DNA from 2 places in the Bradyrhizobium sp. 930_D9_N1_4 genome. Region 1 is predicted to be linked to the other one. Evidence: riboswitches for the same ligand, from Rfam matches in the RefSeq annotation. Region 1 holds a riboswitch; the other holds the start of a gene.
What was found. Region 1 has a riboswitch for cobalamin ahead of AB7532_RS12520 (TonB-dependent receptor). Riboswitches for the same ligand answer to the same signal wherever they lie in the genome.
Positions count from the first base shown of each region.

Region 2: it holds a riboswitch for cobalamin, as region 1 does, so the genes downstream of both, AB7532_RS19610 (TonB-dependent receptor) here and AB7532_RS12520 (TonB-dependent receptor) in region 1, are expected to answer to the same signal.

Region 1 is NZ_CP197236.1:2,725,532-2,736,487, reverse strand. It holds gene AB7532_RS12550 (NAD-dependent succinate-semialdehyde dehydrogenase) at 1-1,156, opposite strand, end outside; gene AB7532_RS12545 (hypothetical protein) at 1,170-1,409, opposite strand; gene AB7532_RS12540 (AraC family transcriptional regulator) at 1,608-2,432, shown strand; gene AB7532_RS12535 (siderophore-interacting protein) at 2,671-3,339, shown strand; gene hydA (dihydropyrimidinase) at 3,381-4,802, opposite strand; gene AB7532_RS12525 (PepSY domain-containing protein) at 4,897-6,324, opposite strand; gene AB7532_RS12520 (TonB-dependent receptor) at 6,337-8,706, opposite strand; cobalamin riboswitch at 8,823-9,024, opposite strand; gene AB7532_RS12515 (histidine phosphatase family protein) at 9,097-9,669, shown strand; gene cobT (nicotinate-nucleotide--dimethylbenzimidazole phosphoribosyltransferase) at 9,662-10,714, opposite strand; gene cobF (precorrin-6A synthase (deacetylating)) at 10,725-10,956, opposite strand, start outside.
Region 2 is NZ_CP197236.1:4,162,090-4,173,045, forward strand. It holds gene AB7532_RS19590 (hypothetical protein) at 1-215, opposite strand, end outside; gene AB7532_RS19595 (hypothetical protein) at 386-643, opposite strand; gene AB7532_RS19600 (hypothetical protein) at 736-948, opposite strand; gene AB7532_RS19605 (hypothetical protein) at 1,168-1,344, opposite strand; cobalamin riboswitch at 1,506-1,718, shown strand; gene AB7532_RS19610 (TonB-dependent receptor) at 1,904-4,315, shown strand; gene AB7532_RS19615 (adenylate/guanylate cyclase domain-containing protein) at 4,328-6,064, opposite strand; gene AB7532_RS19620 (transglycosylase SLT domain-containing protein) at 6,387-8,567, shown strand; gene AB7532_RS19625 (tripartite tricarboxylate transporter substrate binding protein BugD) at 8,673-9,644, opposite strand; gene AB7532_RS19630 (threonine synthase) at 9,835-10,956, opposite strand, start outside.

The DNA.
Region 1 (10,956 bases):
CCAGCGGTCCGAACGGCTCCTCGTTCATGATGCGGGCGTCGCGCGGCACGTCGGTGATCACGGTCGGCTCGAAGAAGAAGCCTTCATTGCCGATGCGCTTGCCGCCGGCCTGCACCTTGGCGCCGCGCTGCACGGCGTCGGAGACCAGACCTTCCATGGCGTCGACGCGGCGTGGGTTCGCCAGCGGACCCATGCGGGTGTCCTTGTCGAGACCGCTGCCGACCTTGAGGCTCTTGGCCGCCGCGACGAACTTCTCGACGAACGGCTGGTAGACGCTTTCATGCACCAGGAAACGCGTCGGCGACACGCAGACCTGACCGGCGTTGCGGAACTTGTTGGTCGACAAAATCTTGGCGGCGTTGTCGAGGTCAGCATCCGCGAACACGATCGCCGGCGCATGGCCGCCGAGCTCCATGGTGACGCGCTTCATGTGCAGGCCCGCGAGCGCGGCCAGATGCTTGCCGACCGCAGTCGAGCCCGTGAAGCTGATCTTGCGGATGATCGGGTGCGGAATGAGATATTCCGACACGTCCGACGGCACGCCGAACACCAGTTGGACGACGCCGGCCGGAATGCCCGCGTCAGCATAGGCACGCACCAGCTCCATGCAGCTCGCAGGCGTTTCTTCCGGACCCTTGACGATGATCGAGCAGCCGGCGGCAAGCGCGGCCGAGATCTTGCGCACGGCCTGGTTGATCGGGAAATTCCAGGGTGTGAACGCCGCGACCGGGCCGACCGGCTCCTTGATCACGAGCTGGGTCACGTTACCCATCCTGGGCGGCACGATGCGGCCATAGGCGCGGCGGGCTTCCTCGGCGAACCAGTCGATCAGATCGCCGGCCAGCATGGTCTCGCCCTGCGCTTCCACCACCGGCTTGCCCTGCTCCATGGTCATCACCGGCGCGATCTCGGCGGCGCGCGAGCGGATGATGTCGGCGGCCTTGCGCATCAGCTTGTAGCGGTCGAACGGCGAGGTCTTGCGCCAGACCTCAAAACCGGCCTTGGCGGCCTCCAGCGCACGGTCGAGGTCCGCGCGCGCGGCGTGCGGGGTCTTGCCGATCGGCTGGCCGGTGGCGGGATTGAGGATGTCCTCCGACTTGCCGGACGTGCCGTCGGTCCACTCGCCGGCAATGAACATTTGAACTTTCGGGTACATCCCTGGTGTCTCCTCACATGATTTCGTCACGGGCAGGACTGCCGCCCGCCGCCTCATAAGTGGGCGCAGAGCTACACCGAAAGGCGGTCGCCGAAAAGGGATCAATGATGCCGCAGCAGTGCACCGCTGATCTTCCGGCCGCCACGATCACGGGGATGTTGGTATTGGCCGTCGGCAGCCTTCGCATGGTCGCCTCTACATTGAGCGTGAGATCAATGACAATCCTCGCGAGCAGTCGAACGATCTGGCTCAAGCAGCCGTCGCTGCGAAAGAGTTCGTGGAGTCCTCCTCCGGCGGCACAAACGCGTCGTCCGACAGGCTGCGCGGAAAACCGCGGAAGCGCGTTTGTTAGAACCGATCGAGATTGGGGCCGTTTGCGTTGAAACTCGCAATCGCAGGCCAGATATGACCTGCACTCAGCCCATCGCATCCGGACCGATCATCGATCACCATGCCCTTCTTCCGACTCAACGACGACCATGTTCTCCCTGACGATCTCGGGGACTTCGACCCCGAGACCGTGCCGCGCGCCCTCGCCGCGTTCGGCGGCCACATGGTCACGAAGGGCATGGAGCTGGCGATGCACACGCATCGCAAGGACGAGTTGGTCCTGACCCTGCGCGGCATCGTCAGGCTGGAGGCCGGACACGGCGTCTGGATCGTACCGCCACGCTGTGCGGTGTGGATTCCCGGCCATGTCCCGCACAGCGTGAGCGTCGCCGGCGATGTCGAGATGTGTTGCCTGTTCGTCGAACCGGGCGCGGCCCAGACGCTGCCGCGGCAATGCTGCGCGATGTCGATCTCGCCCCTGCTGGCCAGCCTCCTGTTGCACGCCACCCACATGCCCGTGATGTACGATATCGACGGCGCCGACGGCAGGATCGCGACGGTATTGCTCGACCAGCTCTCGGTCGCACCCGTCGAGGATCTGCGCTTTCCCATGCCGGCCGATGTCCGGCTGCGCAGGATCGCAAGTGCGATGATGGAAAATCCCTCCGATCGCGCGACCATCGACGATTGGGGCCGTCGCATCGCCGTTGCGCCGCGCACCCTCACCCGCATCCTGCAACGCGAGACCGGCATGAGCTTCGGCCGCTGGCGCCAGCAGCTCCACATCCTGATCGCGCTACAGCGCCTCGATCAGGGCTCTTCCGTGCAAGCCGTCGCGCTCGATCTCGGTTATGAGGGCGCGAGCGCCTTCGTCACCATGTTCCGCAAGGCGCTGGGCAAGCCGCCGGCGCGATATCTCGCCGAGCGCCGCATCGCCGCACAGTGACCGGAAATCGCAATCGATTGTCGCGTCCGCGGAATGCGGACGGAGAAGCGATTTCGTAAGCAGGCTCGAAAGCACGGCCTCGGGAGCGCATGTTGATCCCGGCCATGGCAACGAACTCACGACCAAGTCTTGATCATCTGGGAGCAACGCCTTGAACGAGTCCGGCCAAGCCCTGCAAACGTCCGAACCAACGCATGCTCCGCAAGGCAAAGTCACACGAATGTTGCTGCGATGGCTGATGCGCCCTGCGCGTGTCGCCGCCGTCGAGACACTCTCGCCGCACCTTCGGCTCATCGAGCTTGAAGGCGATGCCCTCAAGGACGTTGCGTGGACCGCCGGCCAGAAGATTCAGGTCGCGATGGGCGCGGGCCTGAGTGCACGCACCTACACGCCGATGTCGTGGGACACGCGCAAAGGCAGCACGCGACTGCTCGCCTTCTCGCATGGCGACGGCCCCGGCAGCCGCTGGGTGAGGGGTTTGCGCGAAGGCGACACCTGCCAGTTCTTCGGTCCACGCCGATCCCTCGATCTCGCGGGCTTCGAGGCGCCTGTCGTCGTGTTCGGCGACGAGACCTCGTTCGGCCTTGCTGCAGCTCTCCGCGGCAATTTGCAGGCCGGTGGTGCCCTCCACGTGTACGAAGCCACCGATGTCGAGGAGTCACAGCACGCGCTGAATGCCGTCAACCTCGGACAGGTGCGATTGATGGCGCGCAGCGCCAACGATGCCCATCTCGCGACCATCGAAGCGGAATTGCTGCGCCTTGCTGCAAACGGAGCGCGGCTTGTTCTGACAGGCAAAGCATCCTCGATCCAGCGTATCAGCCGCGCGTTGAAAGCTGCCGGCGTTGCGTCATCGCGGATCAAGGCAAAAGCGTATTGGGCGCCGGGCAAGACCGGACTCGATTAAGCCTCGTCAGGACAAGGTGTCGCGCTCACATCTGCAAGCGATCACACCAGGCTCGACTTGCCGCGGCTCAGCACTTCGCCCGCGCCCTTGTCGCCGACGATCTTGCCCTGCTCGTACACCACCCGCCCCCGCGCGATGGTGGTGACCGGCCAGCCCGTGACGTCAAAGCCCTCCCACGGCGTATAATCCGCGCCGTGATGCAGATCGGCCTGCTGAATCGTCCTGCTCAGCTTCGGATCCCACAGCGCGATATCTGCGTCGAAGCCGATTCCGATCGAGCCCTTGCGCGGATAGAGGCCGTAGATGCGCGCATGGTTGGTGGCGGTCAGCTCGACGAATTTCTGCAAGCTGATGCGTCCTTTCGAGACGCCTTCCGAGAACAGGATCGGCAGCCGCGTCTCGACGCCGGGGATGCCGTTCGGCACCCAGCGGAACGAGGTACGGGAGTTCGGCGTCAGCTTGCCTTTGGGATCGTCGTAACGGAACGGACAGTGGTCGGACGAGAAGGTCTGGAACACGCCTGTCGTGATGCCCTCCCAGATCGCCTGCTGGCTCTCGGCATCGCGCGGCGGCGGCGAGCAGACATATTTCGCGCCCGTGATGTCCATGTTCAGGCCCTTCATGTCGTCGGCAGTCAGCGTGATATATTGCGGGCAGGTCTCGGCGTGCACCGGCAAGCCGCGCTGCTGCGCCCAGCGCACCTGCTCCATCGCCTCGCGCCCGGAGACGTGCACGATCATGATGGGAACGCCGATCACCTCGGCATGGCTGATGGCGCGATGCGTTGCCTCGCGCTCGACCGCCTGCGGCCGCGAGACGCCGTGATAATAGGGCGCGATGTGGCCTTCGCGCTCGAGCTTGGTGGTGAGGAAGCGGATGGCGTCATAGCCCTCGCAATGAACCATCACCAGCGCTTCCTCGCGGCGTGCGACGTCGAATACTTCGAGCAGTTGCTTGTCGCTGAGCACGAGGTCGTCATAGGTCATGAACACCTTGAACGAGGTGTAGCCGTCCTTGACGAGGGCCGGCAACTCCTGTCCGAGCACGACCGCGGTCGGGTCGGAGATGATGAGGTGGAAGGCGGTGTCGATGTAGCACTCGCCCTCCGCGAGCTTGCGGTAGTTCTCGACGCAGGTGCGCAGCGAGGTGCCCTTCTCCTGGAGCGCGAAGGGCAGCACCATGGTGTTGCCGCCGGCCGCGGCCGAGCGCGTCGCCGAGGCAAAATCATCTGCCATCACCACGTCGGGGCCGGAGGCCTGCGAGATATGGACGTGGCTGTCAATCCCGCCCGGCAGCGCCAGCAGCCCCGTCGCGTCGATCTCGCGCGCCGCGCCCTCGATGCGATCGGCAATGCTGACGATGCGGCCGTCGCGAATGCCGATATCGGCGCGAAACTGGTCACTGGCCGTCACGATGGTGCCGCCGCGAATGGCGAGATCGAGCTGCGTCACAGGGGTCTCCATGCTTGACCACCCATGTTTGGAAAATTTGCCTCTCTCCGCAAGCCTCCCCGATATGCGTTTCGGCGTCCCCGCCCCGGCTCAATCGCACGGACCGTCAGAGAGACAGGCGAAGCCGTCGCCACCCGATGACAATTCCCGTGACGGAGAACACCAGCCCGAGCGTGCAGAGTCCGACGACGAGGCTATCGCGTAGTGTCGGATGGTCCATGAGGATTGGAAAGTCCAGCGTGTGCAGCGCGCTGTAGAACCATCGATAGGCCCGCCGCGAGGCATCGAGCCTTTGCAACACGCTGCCGTCGGCGCCGTCGAGGTCGAACCAGAGGTCGCCGCAGCGGGAGCGGTAGACGGGCGCACCCAACACGGTGGACCGCGCGGGATAGTCGTCATGATCGGCGAGAGCGGATGGTCGGCCGCAGTCCGTGGCAAGGCGCGCCGTCAGGTTCTGAACATCGCGCGTGCCCAAAAATCCCGCTGGCCCGTCGCGGGACGCATCCCCTGCCGTGATCAATGTCTGGGAACCGAGAGCGACCCGATCGCGTCGGTAGACATTGCCGTCGAAGGCGAACCACTCGATCTCCCGGGCCGATGGCGATATCGATTGGCGATCACGCCATGGGGCCGTCGCCCAATCCGGCGCCGCATTCACCACGCCGGCCTCGGCGGCGGTCAACTGCCCGCGCGAAAACAGCCGGCCGTGATCCATCGACAGCCAGCCGCTGAAAATCCAGGTCAGCACGAAGACGGTTGCGACAAGACCGATGACGTGATGCAGCGCATGCCAGCCGCGATAGGGCGTTGCCACCCCACGCCCTCGCATTTTGATCCGCAAGATCCCAAGCGTCGCCCCCAGCAAGGCGGCAATCGAGGCCAGCAGCGACAGCGTCCAGACGACGCGATCCCACAGTGCCCAATTGCTCCTCAGAACCGTCGGATAGATCCAGTGCAAGACGCTGCCGGCGAGGTTCCAGCCGCGTTCGCTTCGCGTGGTATCCAGAACGACCTCACCGGTGCGTGACGAGACATAAACCTCCGTCCCGGCCGCATCGCCAAGCGCGACGCGAAACAAGGGGCGATGGCGATCAAACCCGTTCGGCACGCTCCATTGGTCATAATCCGAACGCGCGATGATCGCGGCTCGCGCAGCGTCGAGGCCGCGCTGACGGCTGTGCTCCCGCGCGATCGCGAGTGCGACGTCGGCAGACGTCACCGACGTGTCCTGTCCGTCGAAGGCGCGGACCGCGCCGACCCGCGATGGCCCTGACACGGTATAGACCAGTCCGTCACCGCGCTGGACCAGACGAACGCGCGTTGCGTCCGCGATCCCGCTCGCCCGCACGGCGTCAGCAACCGTGATCTTCGCCTCGGCAAGAGAGACCGGGGAAAGCCCCGCAAAACGCTCAGCTTCCGTCAATGACGGAAACGGAACGAAGTGCATCACGATCCCGGTCGCGAACCACATCGCGAACAGCAGGCAGAACGCGATCCCGAGCCAGCGGTGCAGCAGGACGATCGCGCCCATCATATCGTCAGCTTCCTACCATTTGAACGCGGCCGATAGCTCGTAGGTGCGGGGCGCGCCGAGCAGGATCTGATCGGGATAAAACGGATCGCCCCAGATGGCATAGCGCTTGTCGGCGATGTTGCGCACCCGGAAGGTCAGGCGGGCTTGGTCGACCGCATTGAATACCGTCCTGGGGATATCGACGAAGGCATAGACGTCGGCGACGGTGTAGGCCTTCATCGTCACGACATTGGCGTCGGTGTTGTAGCGGTCGCCGACATGGCGGCCGGTGATGCCGAGCTCCACCGGCCAGGGCGTGAAGAACCGGTAGGACGCACCGGCATTGGCGACGATGCGCGGTACGTTCGGCGGCGTGTTGCCGGAGAACGAGCCGCCGGCGAAATTGTAATCGGCATAGCGCGCATCGACATAGGCGATGTTGCCCCACAGCCGCAGCGGCTCGATCGGGCGGACCGACGCGGCAAGCTCGACGCCCTTGGACTCCTGCCGCCCTGCAATGTTGAGCGTCTGGCCGCCGGCTGCCGCATAGACGTTCTTGCGCACGATGTCGTAGGCCGAGAACGACCACTCCGCCCGATTGCCCCAGAACAGATGCTTGACGCCGGTCTCGTAGGTGCGCGCGGTGGTCAGGTCCAGGTTCTGGGTCGGACCAAGCAGGAAGATGTTGTTGGCCGCGACGTCCGCACCGGTCGCATACTGGCTGAAGAAGGTCAGGCCGGGCACGGCTTCCCAGGTGTAGCCGATGCGGCCCGTCACCGGTGCCCAGTCCTTGGTGTACGGAAAGCCGGCCTTTTCCAGTCCATTCTTATCGGTCGAATTGCGATCGAGGCCGATATGCTCGACGCGCAAACCACCGATCAGCGAAAAGCTGCGCGTCAGCCTCAACCGGTCCTCGAACGACAGCGCCTCGTTGTCGATGCGCGCAGTCTGCTGCTGCGTCGTGAGCAGGCCGTAGAATCCGCGATTGGGATCGACCAGCGAAACGGAGTCACCGGGGAAGTTCGCAGCACCGGGCCTGACGAAGTCGAGATAGCTCGACGACAGCGTGGTGACCAGGCGATTGTCGAAGCCGGCGATGTTCGCGTCCCAGATCAAATCGGTGATGTTGCCGACGAGGCGCTGGCTGTGCGCAACATAGAAGCGCTCGCGATCCACCAGGTTCGTACCGGAATTGAACGCCTCGACTTCGTTGTTGAACCAGGTGCGCTCGGCGCCATAGCCATAGGCCTGGCTCTTCAGCGTCAGGTCAGGCGCCAGCTTCAGCTCGAAGCCGCCGCGCAGCCACACTTCCTGGGCAACGTTGCGATTGTCGAGGACGTTGTAGTTGGTGTTGAAGGTGCGGTCGTCGATGGTGACGGCACCGAGATTGGTTCCGTTGTAGTTCGAGACGTAATTGCCGGAGACGATGCCCGTGGTCGCATGCGAGCCGCTGAAGGCGACCGGCACCAGCGGCGCGCCCCAATAAGCCTTGGAGCGGTCTTCGCGGTACTCGATCGCGCCCCAGATCTTGAGACTGTCGGAGATGCGGTAGTTGAGCTGGCCGGAGACATCCAGCGTCTTGGTATTGGTGTCGTCGGCAAAGCCGTTCAGCGAGGACCGGCTGATGTCGAAGCGGTAATCGAGCCCCTGCACATTGGTGCTGCCGCCCGAGCCGTAATGGGCGCGGAACGAATTCAGCGAGTCCCAGGAAAAATCGGCCTCGTTCCTGATGGCTCCGGTATGCGGCGCCTTGGTGACGAAATTGATCGCGCCGCCGGCAGCACCCTCGCCCGACATCAGCGAAGCCGGACCCTTCAGAAACTCAACGGCTTCGAGATTGGCGGTGTCCGTGATCCGCGAGGTCATGTTCTGCGGTCCGATCTTGATGCCGTTATACAGCGTGTTGATCTGGCTGTTGGTGAAGCCGCGCATCGAGAACGTCGCGGGCTCGGCCGGATTGTCGCCGGAGGTGACGCCGACCGCGCCGGCCGCAACCTCGGACACGGTGCGATAGCCCTGCTCGCGCATGGTCTCGGCCGAGATCACCTCGACTGTCGCGGGTGTCTCCCGCACGGTCAGGCCGAGGCGCGAGGCGCTTTCGGCAACCGCATTGCTGTTCAGCGGCGTCGCCGCTTGCGTCTGCACTGAGGTGCCGGGCACGGCAGGCTTCGGCGCTGCCACCGCAGTCGCGGACCTGCGCGATGACGCACGGCGGGCGTTCTGCGCCTCCCGGCCGGCTGGCTTCGCCTGCTTGCGGGACTGGGCGGGTGACACTTCGACAGGCGGCAGGGCATCGCGGGCCTGCTGCGCGAAGGCAGCAGGCATGTCGGCCGCAACAAATGACGTGAGTGCGGCGGACGCGAGCAGGAATTTTCGCGGTCGTACAATACGAATGGAAGACACGGTCTTGGACCTCGGTATGACGTCAGTGGCACGTCACAGCGAACCAAGGTCCCATCTTCGGCTTATCGCGCCTCCGATGACACCAAATGTCTGTACTCCCCGACCGACATCTTCGCGTGTGACCACGGCTGACGGCAGGTCTCCTGGCTCGCGGGTCGTGACCTTGCGTCGCCTTCCCGGGACCGAGATACCCAGTGGCTCGTGACGCAAGATTCGCCGCTTACAGTTGCGGGGGCAGCCGCGGCATTGGGGACAACGTCCTCGCACCGCATTCCCTTTTCATCCCCTCGCGAGGAAACCGTCCAAACCATCTAGGATTACGATCAGGACAGAGTCAATGTGCAAGCTGCGGCGTTATGGCCACAACAACCAACTTCCTTGGAGATGAGCATGGAAGGCGAGACCTTCCTCTGGCTGGTACGGCATGCGCCCGTCGACGGCGTCAAAGGGACCATCCACGCCGCCGACGCGCCGGCCGATCTCGGCGATCGCGTGCATCTGGAGGCATTGCGCAAGCGCGTGCCGCGAGAGGCTGCGAGTTATGCCAGCCCGTCGCGGCGCACGTTCGAGACGGCGCGAGCGCTGGGGCTCGAACCCGAATTGGTGCCCGAATTCAGCGAGCAAAACTTCGGCGACTGGACCGGCCGGAAGCATGACGAGCTCGCCGCGACCGGTGGCGAGGCCTATGCGCGATTCTGGAGTGATCCGGCACACGGGCGGCCGCCGGGCGGCGAGAGCTTTGAGGACCAGGTTGCCCGCGTGCGGATGGGTCTGTCGCGGATCGGCGCCGGCTCCGCAACGCTGGTCGTGCATTCCGGCACCATCCGCGCCGCGCTCTGCATCGCGCTGGATCTCACGCCGCAAGCCGCCCTGCGCTTCGTGATCGATCCATTGTCGCTGACCCGGGTCGACCGGCTCGCGAACGGCTGGCGCGTCGTCTCGGTCAATCAGCGGATCAGCTAGCTCTGTCGGGCACGTTGGCCTGCGCAAAGGTCGCCATGCCGTTGTGAAGGCTGCACGCGAGCCTCACCAGCGGCAGCGCGATGGCGGCGCCGGATCCCTCGCCAAGCCTGAGATCGAGGCTGATCAGCGGCTGCACGTTCAAAGCACGCAGCACCAGGCGATGCCCCTGCTCCGCCGATTGATGCGACGGCAACAGGAACGGCTGGCACGACGGATTGAGCCGCGCGGCCGCAAGTGCCGCCACCGACACGATGAAGCCGTCGATCAATACCGGAATGCGGCGCTGCGCGGCCGCAATGATGGCGCCGCAGATCGCCGCAATCTCGAGACCGCCGACGGCGCACAGGATGTTTTCGGGCGCAGCGCCCGCAACGCCATGCCGCGCAATCGCGGCATCGATCACGCGCGCCTTGTGCGCGCGGCCGGCCGCATCGACACCGGTGCCGCTGCCCGCGATCTCCTCGGCGCTGAGGCCAAGCAGGCTTGCCGCAACGGCCGCCGACGTCGTGGTGTTGCCGATGCCCATCTCGCCGAAGATCAGCAGATCAGGCTTGCCAGCTTCGGCGCGCACAACCGCGCGCTGGCCGGATTCGAACGCAAATGCCAGTTCCGCCGGCGTGAGCGCCGCTTCGACGCTGAAATCGCGCGTCCCGCCGCGCGGCTTGTCGGTGACGACGCCTGTCATCGCCTCCGACGCCAGCGTACCGGCGTCGACGACTTCCAGACTCGAACCGAGCTCGCGCGCCAGCACCGAGATCGCAGCACCGCCCGAGGCGAAATTCGCCATCATCGCGATGGTCACGGCTTGCGGATAGGCCGAGACGCCCTGCGCGACGATGCCGTGATCGCCGGCAAAGACGATGATGGGCACGCGCGCGGCACGTGGCTGCTCGGTTGCTTGCAGGCCCGCGAGTTCGATCGCGAGCTGCTCGAGCCGCCCGAGCGCGCCGGCCGGTTTTGTCAGTTGCGTCTGCCGCGCGACGGCGGCGTCGCGATGATGCGCGGAAATGTCGGGACATTTCTGGGTGACCCATTCGGGGAGCATGCTGCCTCGCTTACGGCCTGCGCTTGAGAATGTAGCTGTCCATGATCCAGCCATGCCGCTCGCGCGCTTCTTGCCGCGTAGCCACGATGCGCGGACCGGTTTCGGCCAGCGCGCCGGATAGGATGATCTGATCGGGCATACCGAGATAGGCGCCCCACCAGATCTGCAAGCCCTCCGGATCGAGCGACTGAAACGCCGTGCCGCCGTCGAGCATCACTACAACGGTATCGACGCCGGCCGGC
Region 2 (10,956 bases), 1.4 Mb from region 1:
GGCTCGCGCTCCGCGCCAGTCCTGATCATCACCCGCTCGCCGGCGTCGACGAGCTGGCCGATGCCGGTGCGGCCCGTGAGCGCGCAGCGAATGATGTTTTCGGCCACCGATCTGCGGAAGCCATGGTCCTCGCCGCTGGGTCGATTGCGGCAGATCCGATCCAGCGCCAGCTTCATGTTGATCCGTGTGCGGGTGTCGAAGTGTTCGCTGATCATTCGCACGGCCTCGATGCATTGATGTCGGGCGGAAACGTCTGGCGGCCGGCCGGGTTCCAAAAATGGATCGCGTCGCGCCCGTGCTCTTTGACCCCAGAGACGGACGCTATGCTCTTCAATCTTGAGACGGCCAGGCTACGCCCGGCCTCTTGTCGCCTAAGACGGCCGAGCTACGCACGGCCTCTTGGCCGCTGGGCCTGAGCCCAGGCCGCGGCGACGTCGCGCGGCGGGATTTCGACGCGCTTGATCGGCATCAGCTGTCCGGAAGCAGAAACAATGGCGGTCTCCTCGTGGCGGCAACGGGGGCAGACGAAGCGGACTTCGTGCGGGGATGCCGACCAGCTCGATCGCTTGACGTTGGCCGCCATCGGCCACGCCTCGCAATGCGAGCATGACACCAGGAACCGACCGGGATCGAGCATACCCATTCCATAGGACTCCTCGTCCTGCCCGCCCCTTCAATGATTAACCCATGTGAATCGTTCCGGTGCCACGACACCGGCGGCCGCCGATCGGAAGTTCAGTGCGCGCCCTTGAGGGAGCAGGACGTGGAACAGGTGACGGTGTTGCCACGGTCGCACGCCTTGCAGGCGGCAACGCACTGGTTCAGGTCGCGGGGATTGTAGGAGGTGTAGGTGCGCATCGCACAGACCGGCGTCGAGCCGGTGATGTCCGGCTCCGGGTTGCAGGCCGCCGTCAAAAGCGCAAACACGATGACCGCAAGGAAGCGCATGGGATATCAACCATCGGCAGAGCAATTTTCTGCGGGGAATGTTGCATGGCAACCTTGCCCCGGGCATTCCCATCGCCGGGAATCGCAATGCAGCAATTGCAATGCGCGACTCTCCGCTCTGCACAAGGATGCGCGTCAATCATTAAGAACGGATTGCAGTCGCGCGGCGTCTCGCAACGACGCGGATGCTGCGCGTCGTGCCACGACCGGTGCGGTGCCTCAGGCCGCAGCCCTTGTCGCGATCGCCTGCCGCATGTCCAGCGCGAGCTGGCGGTACTGCTCCGAAAGCTTCAGGTAAAACTCGCGCTTGGTGCTGTCGGTGGCGAGCTTGGCAATCAGCTCGCACTCGGCGGTGAGCGTCTCGAACCGCTCCAGCCTGTCCTCAAGTTCTGTCATCGGCGTGTCCCCATCAAACGCCTCAAGGACACGTAACCTAAGCCCGCGAAATAGGTCACGGCGAACATCGTTATGGAGTAGAATCGTTTTTGTTCGGAAAGACACACTGGACGACAATGGTGTGCCGCCGCACGGGGCGGATATTGACGCGCCTCCAACCGGATGTCAGTTTTGTCAGCGGTAGTGCCCGCAAGGGCTCTTTCGAAGGGAATGCGGTGCGTCCACGTCGGTGGGCAATTCCGCGGCTGCCCCCGCAACTGTAGGCGGATAGCCGACGACCAAACGAACCACTGGAGCCCCGCTTGGGCCTCTGGGAAGGTGGTCGGAGGCGATGACCCGCGAGCCAGGAAACCTGCTGCCAGCCATGAGTCACGCGCGAACGCATTGGGCGGGGTGCCCCGGTGTGGAAGAGTAGCCGGTGCATCTGCCGCCAGGGGCGAAGGCAGTCTGCTAAGGCAACCGCGGTGACGGTTTGTTTGCGTCGCCGCAGAGCGTTGTTGTGCAAAATCTTCATTTCGGGTCCGGCATTGCGCCGGAATCTTCGCGTGTTCGTACGGGCATCTCTCGGGGACTAACGGGCCAGCTCCGGCGTACCGGACCCGCCCTGCTCGCCTTGCTGCTCTCGACATCCCTGTCTTCCGTGGCGGTGGCGCAGACGGCCGCACGCGGCGCCTCACAGGAGGTCGGACCGGTGATCGTCTCACCGGCCGCACCAAGACCGGCACCCGCCGTCAGCCCTGGCAGTCAGAGGTCGCGGACGGCACGCCGCGCCGCAGGACGCAATCGCGCCGTCCCCGTTGCCCCGGCAACCCAAGTGTCGAATGCCCCGGTGCAAACGCCGCTCAACACGGCCGCCGTGACCGACGTCGGCTCCCGGCTCGGGATCACCGCACGGGAAACGCCGGCGACCGTCGAGGTGATCGGCCAGCAGAGGATGCAGGATCTGGGCATCCGGACGACGACCGACGTCGCCAAAGCCGCCGTCGGCGTGACCGGCGGCGATGCGCCCGGCGCGCCGGCGATCTTCTCGATGCGCGGCTTTGCCGGCGACCAGCTCACCACGCTCTACAACGGCATTCCGATCGGGCCGTCCACCATGACCGGCCGTCCGATGGACACCGCCAATCTGCAACAGGTCGAGATCATCAAGGGCCCGGACTCCCTGGTGGCGGGCCTCGGCGCCACCGGCGGCGCGATCAACTACGTGAACAAGGCGCCGCACACCGGACCAATCGTCAACGAGGCCTTCACCTCCTGGGATTCCTTCAACGGCTATCGCGCCGGTTACGGATCGGGCGGCAGCACGCTGATCAATGGCCTCGACTACCGCTTCGACATCAGCCATTTCAACAACCAGGGCTTCATCGACGACACCTATTCGAAACTGAGCAACGTCTCGGGCCAGTTGAACTACCGCGTCAGCGACAGCCTGAAGATCTGGGGCGCGGCCGAATACAAGCAGGACAAGGACCGTTTCTACTGGGGCACGCCGCTGGTGCCGGCGAACGCGCCCGGCATCGTCCCGACAACAGGCGTCGTCTCGGGCCAGTGGAGCAACTACTACCTCGGCGGCGGCACGCGGGTCCCGGTCACCGTGGACGCGCGCACACTGACCACAAACTACAACGTGCTCGACAATCACAGCGGCGCCAGCGAGCTCTGGCTGCGCAGCGGCTTTCAATGGGACATCACCAACAGCATCTCGCTGAAGAGCCAGGTCTACGGCTATGACGCCCATCGGCACTGGTTCAACAACGAGATCACGTCGTTCGACCAGACCGTCGGGAATTTCGCCGGCGCGCAGAGCATCTATCGCGAACGCCTGGCGCTGGATCACGCCCAGCGGCTCTACGGCAACATCACCGACCTCACCGTCAATTCCAACCTCGGCGGCATGGACAACCGCTTCGTCGCCACCGTCATGGCGAGCAGCTCGCAGTTCAACGTCTCGCAGGATACGCTGTTCTCCTCGGACTACGTCGATCTCCTTAATCCGGACCGTGGGCTCTACGGCCCGCGCAGCGACGAGAAGATCTACACCCATCTCAACACCGCCTCGCTGTCGCTCGAGGACAGGCTCAAGCTGACCTCGACCTTCGCGCTGATCGGCGGCATCCGGTTCGAGGATATCGAGCTGTCGCGCACGCGCTACTCGCCGGACGGCGTGCTGCGCACCGATCGCGGCTATCCGTTCTCGAAGACGTTCAATCCGATCACCGGTCGCATCGGCTACACCTGGGAGGTCACCCCGGGCGTCCTGCTGTACAGCCAGTATGCGACGGCGGCGGACCCGACGGTCGCCAACATCTTCATCCTCGCCCCGCAGGTGCCGCTGCTGCTGACGACGTCGCGGACCTACGAGACCGGCGTCAAGCTGCAGTCGGCCGACAAGCGCGCGGAGGCCACGTTCTCGGCCTTCGACATCGAGCGCAAGAACGTCTACGTGCCCGAGAGCGGCATCGTCTTCAACGTCGCCGGCAAGATGGCCTCCAAAGGCGTCGAGATCGCCGCCGCGGTCAACCCGGTCGCTGGCCTGAAGCTGTGGGGCAACGTCGCCTTCGTGCAATCGCGCTTCATCGACTTCAACTATGTCGACGGCAGCGGCGACTTCCAGTCCTATTCGGGCAAGACGCCGCCGAACGTCCCGAACTTCATCGCCAATGCCGGCGCGTCCTATCGCTTCGACACAAGGCTGCCGGTGGAGATCGGCGGCCTCGTCCGCCACGTCGGCGACCGCTTCAACTACCAGGACAATCTGGTCACGATGAACGCCTATACGATCTTCGACGCGTTCGCGTTCGTGGACATTCCAAAAGCCTACTTCCCGGGCGTCGACCAGACCCGCATCAGCGTCCGCGTCAAGAACCTGACCAACAAGCTCTACGCGGCCTGGGGCGATCCTGGCTACACCGACCAGGTCATCCTGGGCGCGCCGCGCAGCTACGAGCTGGCCGCGTCGTTCAAATGGTGACGCGGCGACAACCTACTTCTGCTCCAGCCGCCAGGCGCCGTCCCAACCCGCGCCCGGCGGATTGGCCTCGAACTGCGCGATGCGACCGAGCAGCATGCGCGCGGGGCCGTCGCCGGGGACGGCTTCCAGCGCCGCATTGAAGGCGGCGCGCGCATCGTCGAAGCGCTGCGCGCGATAGGCGGCGAGACCTTCGGCGTAATGCGAGCGCAGATTTTCCTGCGGGACGCTGAGCCCGTGCGCCTTGCTCATCACTTCGAAGATGGCCTGCGGTGCACTCTGGCCGGCGACCGTCAGGCGATCGATCTCGCGCAGCTCCAGGTTCGATCCGATCGCATCCGCCGTGGCCTGCGCGATCAGGATGCGGGTGCCGTAGACCTTGTTGACGTGCTCCAGACGTGAGGCGAGGTTCACGGCGTCGCCCATCACGGTGAAGCTCATCATCAGCTCGGAGCCGATGCTGCCGGTCAGGACCTCGCCGGTGGCAATGCCGATCCGCAGGTCGCAGGGACCGGGCATGGCGCGGATGCCGAGCAGGTCGGGCAATTGCTTCTGAAGCGCGGGCACCTGGTCGGCCATGTCGATGGCGGCGTAGCAGGCAAACAGCGCCGGCTCTTCCTCCTCGATGAAGGGAGGACCCCAATAGGCCATGATGGCGTCGCCGATATATTTGTCGATGACGCCGCGGTGCGCCCTGACCGGCGCGGACATCACCGTGAAATAGTGGTTCATCACCTTGACGAGGCCGCGCGGCGTCATGCCCTCGCTCATCGAGGTGAAGCCGCTCATGTCGCAAAACATGATCGTCATCACCCGGCGCTGTCCGTCGATGGCGACCTCCGGCCGGTCGATCAGCCCCTGCACCACCTTGGGATCGATATAGCGGCCAAAGGTCTCGCGAATGCGCTCGTTGTGCCTGAGCTGCTCGGTCATGCGGTTGAAGGCGGCGGCGAGCTCGCCGATCTCGTCCTTTGTCGAAACAGTGATGGCCTTGTCGAACCGGCCCGCCTCGATCTCGCGCGCGCCGGCGAGCAGCAGCCGCACCGGACGGGTGATGCCGCTACTGACCATCAGCGCGAACACGAAGCCGACGACCGCCGCAAGAATGGTGACGATCCCCGAGATGATGATCGCCTGATGCTGGCGGCTGATCACTGTCGATGTCGAGGCGAAGACCTGCTTGAGCATGTCGGCACGGATCGCATCGATCTTCTGGTTGAATTGGTCGCGCAGCGCGTCGAGATGCTCGAGCGCGCCGCGCGCCTCCGCCATCTGCTTGCCCTCGATCTGCTTGAGCAGCCTCGCGTGAGCCTCGTTCATGCCACGGCGCAGCTCGGACACGGCGGTCTCGATGCGGGTGTCGATCCGCGCCAGTGCGGCGTTGTCGGACGGCGTCCTGGTATCGTCAATGATCGCGTTGATGTGCTCGCGCGCCCCCGAGGTCTCCTCCTCGATCCTGCGGTCGGCCTCCTCGAACTCTTTCAGCCGCGCAGCGTAAGCCTCCTCGTCAGGGGCTTCCTGCATCTTCATCATCACCATGCGACGCAGCGCCACCGACCGCTCCAGCGAGCGGATGTTGGCACGCGCAAGGTTGCCGTAAGCCGGGATGTAGCGGTTGGTGAGCTCGTCCAGGAGGACGCCGACCTGGCTCGACATCACCATCGACAGGATCGAGGTGACGAGCATCAGGACGATCAATCCGAGGGCGATGCCGACGATCTTGCGCCGGATCGACTGGTTGAAAAGCGGCATGGCTGCGGGGGCAAAGGGTGAAAGGAGGAGTTGGAACCTCAATACACCGGATTTGACCGCGGGAACACGCGCAATCTGCCTGCCGGCGTGCGAGACCGCGCGCAACTGTCGCGCCAGCCCGGATCGTTAACAAAGGTTAAAGGGCCTGACTTTTCCGCTGTTTCGGAAGTTCCCCAGTTCCCATCCGTATTTTGCCGCATTGTTGAACGAGCGTGAGGAATGCGAAACGATGTCATGGCATCGTTTTGGTGTCGTCCTTGATTCTCAAGCCGCATGTCGTCGCGGACCTTGGTTTGTAGTGGTTTCGCAGGGGGACCATCGAATGAACCAGTGCCTACGCTCGCTCGCGTGTGTCGTTGCCGTGGCCGCATTGGCCTTTCTCCCGACTGAGCTGGCAGCGAAGAGCAGTCACAAATCGTCCGCGTCGAAGAAGACGCATGAGGCCAAAGCCGGCAGCAAAGCCGGCAAGCAGCGTCATGCCGCCGCGAAGTCGCGTCACGGCAAGCATGCCGATGCCAAACGCAAGTCGAAGACGGACGACGAGGCCTCGGCCAAGCCGGCGGCACCGCCGCTCACCGGTGACCTCGCCGCGCTGAAGGACGCGATCGATCTCGCGCGCAAGGGCAAGACCGACGACGCCAGCGCGGCCCGCGACCGCATCGCCGATCCCGCCGGACGGAAGCTCGCCGACTGGTTCATGCTGCGCCATTCCGAGAGCACCGCGGGCTTCAAGCGCTACGCAGCTTTCCTCGCCGCCAATCCGGACTGGCCGAGCAGCGCCCTGCTCCGCCGCCGCGCCGAGGCCCGGCTGTGGCAGGAGAAGAGCGACGCCGCGACCGTGCACAAATTCACGATGGACCGGCCGACCAGCGCCAAGGGCAAGTTCGCCCTTGCCCGCGTGCTGCTCGCGGAGGGCGACAGCGACCGGGCCACGCGTCTCGTCCGCGAGACCTGGCGCACGGAGGAATTGTCCGAGCGCAGCGAGGAGGATTCCTACGAGGTGTTCCGCGATCTCCTCAATTCCGACGACCATCGCGCGCGCATGGACAAGCGCCTCGGCGCCAAGGACTACGCGGGCGCAAGGCGCGCCGCCAAACGGCTCGGCGAGGATGCGCTGGCGATCGTCAAGGCCTGCTCGGCCGTTACCGGCAAGGCCAGCAAGGCCAAGGACTATCTCGAGGACGTCTCGACCGACGCACGGCGCGACCTCGGCTACGTGTTGTGCCGCGCGCAGTGGCATCTCCAGAACGACCGTATCGACGACGCTGCCGAGGTCATCCTCGCCGCCGCACCCGACATGATGGCCGCGCAGGACACCGACGCCTGGTGGCGCGAGCGCCGCCTGCTGGCGCGCAAGCTGCTCGACCAGGGCAAGTCCAAAACCGCCTACGATGTGGTGCGCCATGCGGCGGTGCCGGACAAGGAAGTCTACCGCGTCGACTATCACTTCATGTGCGGCTGGATCGCGCTGCGCTATCTCGACGATCCCAGGGCGGCGATGGTGCATTTCGCCGCGATCGACGAGGGCTCGGCCAATCCGATCGCGCTGTCGCGCGCAAACTACTGGCGCGGCCGCGCCGCCGAAGCCATGGGCGCGACCGCCGACGCGCGCATGAGCTACAAGGCCGCCGCACGTTATCCGACCGCCTATTACGGCCAGCTCGCGCGCGCCAGGCTTGGCGTCGACGGCATCGAACTGCGTCCGCCCTCTCCCGTGCTGGCCGCAGCCGACACCCCGCCGTCAGACGATCGCGTGCGCGCGGCCGACATGCTCTACGGCATCGGCGAGCGCGACATGGTGTTTTACTACGCCGAGGATTTCGCCAAAGAGAGCACCGACGTCGCGGCACTCGAAGCGCTCGGCGAGCTCGCCGGCCGCCGCAACGATGCGCGCGTCATGCTGGAGGTCGGCAAGTCGGCGCTGGCGCGCGGGCTCGCGCTCGACCATTACGCCTTTCCGACCATCGGCATCCCCGAGCACAAGCAGGTCGCGCCCGCGATCGAGACCAGCATGATCTATTCGGTGGCGCGCACCGAAAGCTCGTTCGACCAGCGCGACAAGTCGGCCGCGAATGCGGTCGGCCTGATGCAGGTGACGCCGGAAGCCGGCCGCGACACCGCGAAACGCTTCGGCCTCACCTATGACTGGGACAGGATGGTCTCCGATCCCGTCTACAACACGCAGATGGGCGCCGCCGAACTCAGTGCGCTGTTGGCGGAATATCGCGGCAACCAGATCATGACCTTCGCCGGCTACAACGCCGGCCGCGGCCGCGTGCGCGAATGGATACAGGCGCGCGGCGACCCCCGGGATCCCAAGGTCGATCCGGTCGACTGGGTCGAGCGCATCCCGCTGTCGGAGACGCGCAACTACGTCCAGCGCGTGATCGAGAACGTGCTGGTGTATCGCGCCCGGTTCGAGGCAAGCAACGTGGTCGCCGGCAAGAGCGACGAGCGCGTGGTGACGAAGGACGCCAGCGCCAAGGCGACGCCCGCGGACTAGACGCGAGACCTGTAGGGTGGATTAGCGAAGCGTAATCCACCTCTTCTCGTTCAGCCAAGAAGGTGGTGGATTACGCTTCGCTAATCCACCCTACCGACCCGCGGCTCAATCCACCTTGATGTTCGCCGCCTTGATCATCGGCCACCATTTCGCGATCTCGGCCTTCTGCCGCGCACCGAGCGCTTCGGGGGTAAGCTGGTCCTTGGGCGTCATCTCCAGCCCCTGGCTTTCGAGCTGCTTCTTCACGGCGGGATCGTTCAGCGCTTCCACGGCGGCGGCATTGAGTTTCGTGACGATCTCCTTCGGCGTGCCCTTCGGCACCCACAGGCCCGACCACAGCGTCATGTTGAAGCCCTTCAGGCCGGCCTCCTCCGCAGTCGGAATCTCCGGCGCCGAGGCAAGGCGCTTGTCGTCGGTGATGGCGTAGGCGCGGATGGTGCCGGCGCGGACCTGGTTGATGGAGTTGGAGGTCTGGTCGATGATGACGTCGATCTGGCCGGCGATGAGATCGTTCAGCGCGGGCGCCGTGCCGCGATACGGCACGTATTGCAGCTTGATGCCGCTGACGCTCTCGAAATAGACACCGGCGATGTGGCTGCCGGAGCCCGCACCGGCGGTGCCGGCGGTCGGCGGCGACGGCCGCGACTTCAGCCACTCCATCAGCTCCTTCAGCGAGGTCGCGGGCGCCGCGGTCTTGCTGACGACGATCATCGGGTTGCTCGGCAGCAGCACCACCGGCTCGAGATCGGCGACGAGGTCGTATTTGAGCTTGTAGACGGCGCCATTGGCGACGTGGGTGCCGAGATGGCCGAACGAGATGGTGTATCCGTCCGGCGGCGATTGCACGGCGCGCCCCACCCCGATCGAGCCGCCCGCCCCCGTGACGTTCTCGATCACCAGCGGCTGGCCGAGCGAGGTCCGCATCCGCTCGGCGAGCACACGCGCCATCGCGTCGGACGGGCCGCCGGCGGCGAAGGGAACGATGACGGTGATGGGATGCGAGGGATAGTCGTCGGCGCGCGCGGCGCATGACACAGCGAGAACAGCAACCAGCGCAGCCCAGACGGCCTTCTTCATGGTCTTCTCCCCAACGATATGCATTCTTGTTTTTCTTATACCTCTCCCCGCTTGCGGGGAGAGGTCGAAATCGTGCGCAGCGCGAATTCGGGTGAGGGGGAGCCTCCGCGGGTCTCTCTGCCCCCGCATGTGCGGAAGCAGCCCCTCACCCCAACCCTCTCCCCGTAAGAACGGGGCGAGGGAGAGATTTCTAGAACTGCGTGTAGTCGATCGGCTTGTGGCGATCGAGCGTGCGGTCGACCTTCGGCAGCGGGTATTTCAGGCCGGTCGCGCAGTTGAACAGCATCACACGGTCGCCCTTCGAGACGCGGCCGTCGGCGAGGCTGTCCTTGTAGGCGGCGTAGGTCGCAGCGCCCTCGGGGCACAGCAGCAGCCCCTCCTCGCGCGCGACCTCGTTCAGCGCCGCCGAAATCTTGTCGTCGTCGACCGCGATGGCAAAGCCCTTGCTCTCGCGCACCGCGCGCAAAATCAGGAAATCGCCGATTGCCTGCGGCACGCGGATCCCGGATGCGATGGTGTGGGCGTGCTCCCAGCGCGTCGCGTGCTCGGTACCGGCGTCATAGGCCCGCACCATCGGCGCGCAGCCCGAGGCCTGCACCGCGACCATGCGCGGGCGCTTGCTGCCGATGAAGCCGATCTTCTCGAGCTCGTCGAACGCCTTCCACATGCCGATCAGGCCGGTGCCGCCGCCGGTCGGATAGAAGATCACGTCGGGCACGTCCCAGCCGAGCTGCTCGGCAAGTTCGAGGCCCATCGTCTTCTTGCCTTCGATCCGGTACGGCTCCTTCAGCGTCGAGGTGTCGAACCAGCCGACTTTCGCCTTGCCCTCGCCGACGATCTTGCCGCAATCGTCGATATAGCCGTTGACGCGATAGACGGTCGCGCCCTGCAGCTCGATCTCGCTGACATTCACCTCGGGCGTATCGGCCGGGCAGAAGATCGTGGTCTTGATGCCGCAGGACGTCGCATAGGCCGCGAGTGCGGCACCCGCATTGCCGTTGGTCGGCATCGCCATATGCTTGATGCCGAGCGCCTTGCCCATCGACACCGCCATCACCAGGCCACGCGCCTTGAACGAGCCGGTCGGCAGCCGTCCCTCGTCCTTGACGATGATCTCACCACCACCGAGCTTCTTCCCGAGCTTCGGCAGCCGGATCAGCGGCGTGGTGACCTCGCCAAGCGAGACGATGTCAGCGCATTTGCGCACCGGCAGCAGCTCGCGGTAGCGCCACATGTCGGCGGGACGCTGGCTCAGCGCATCCTTGGTCAGTGCCTTCTTCACACCCGCGAGGTCATAGCGCACGAGCAGCGG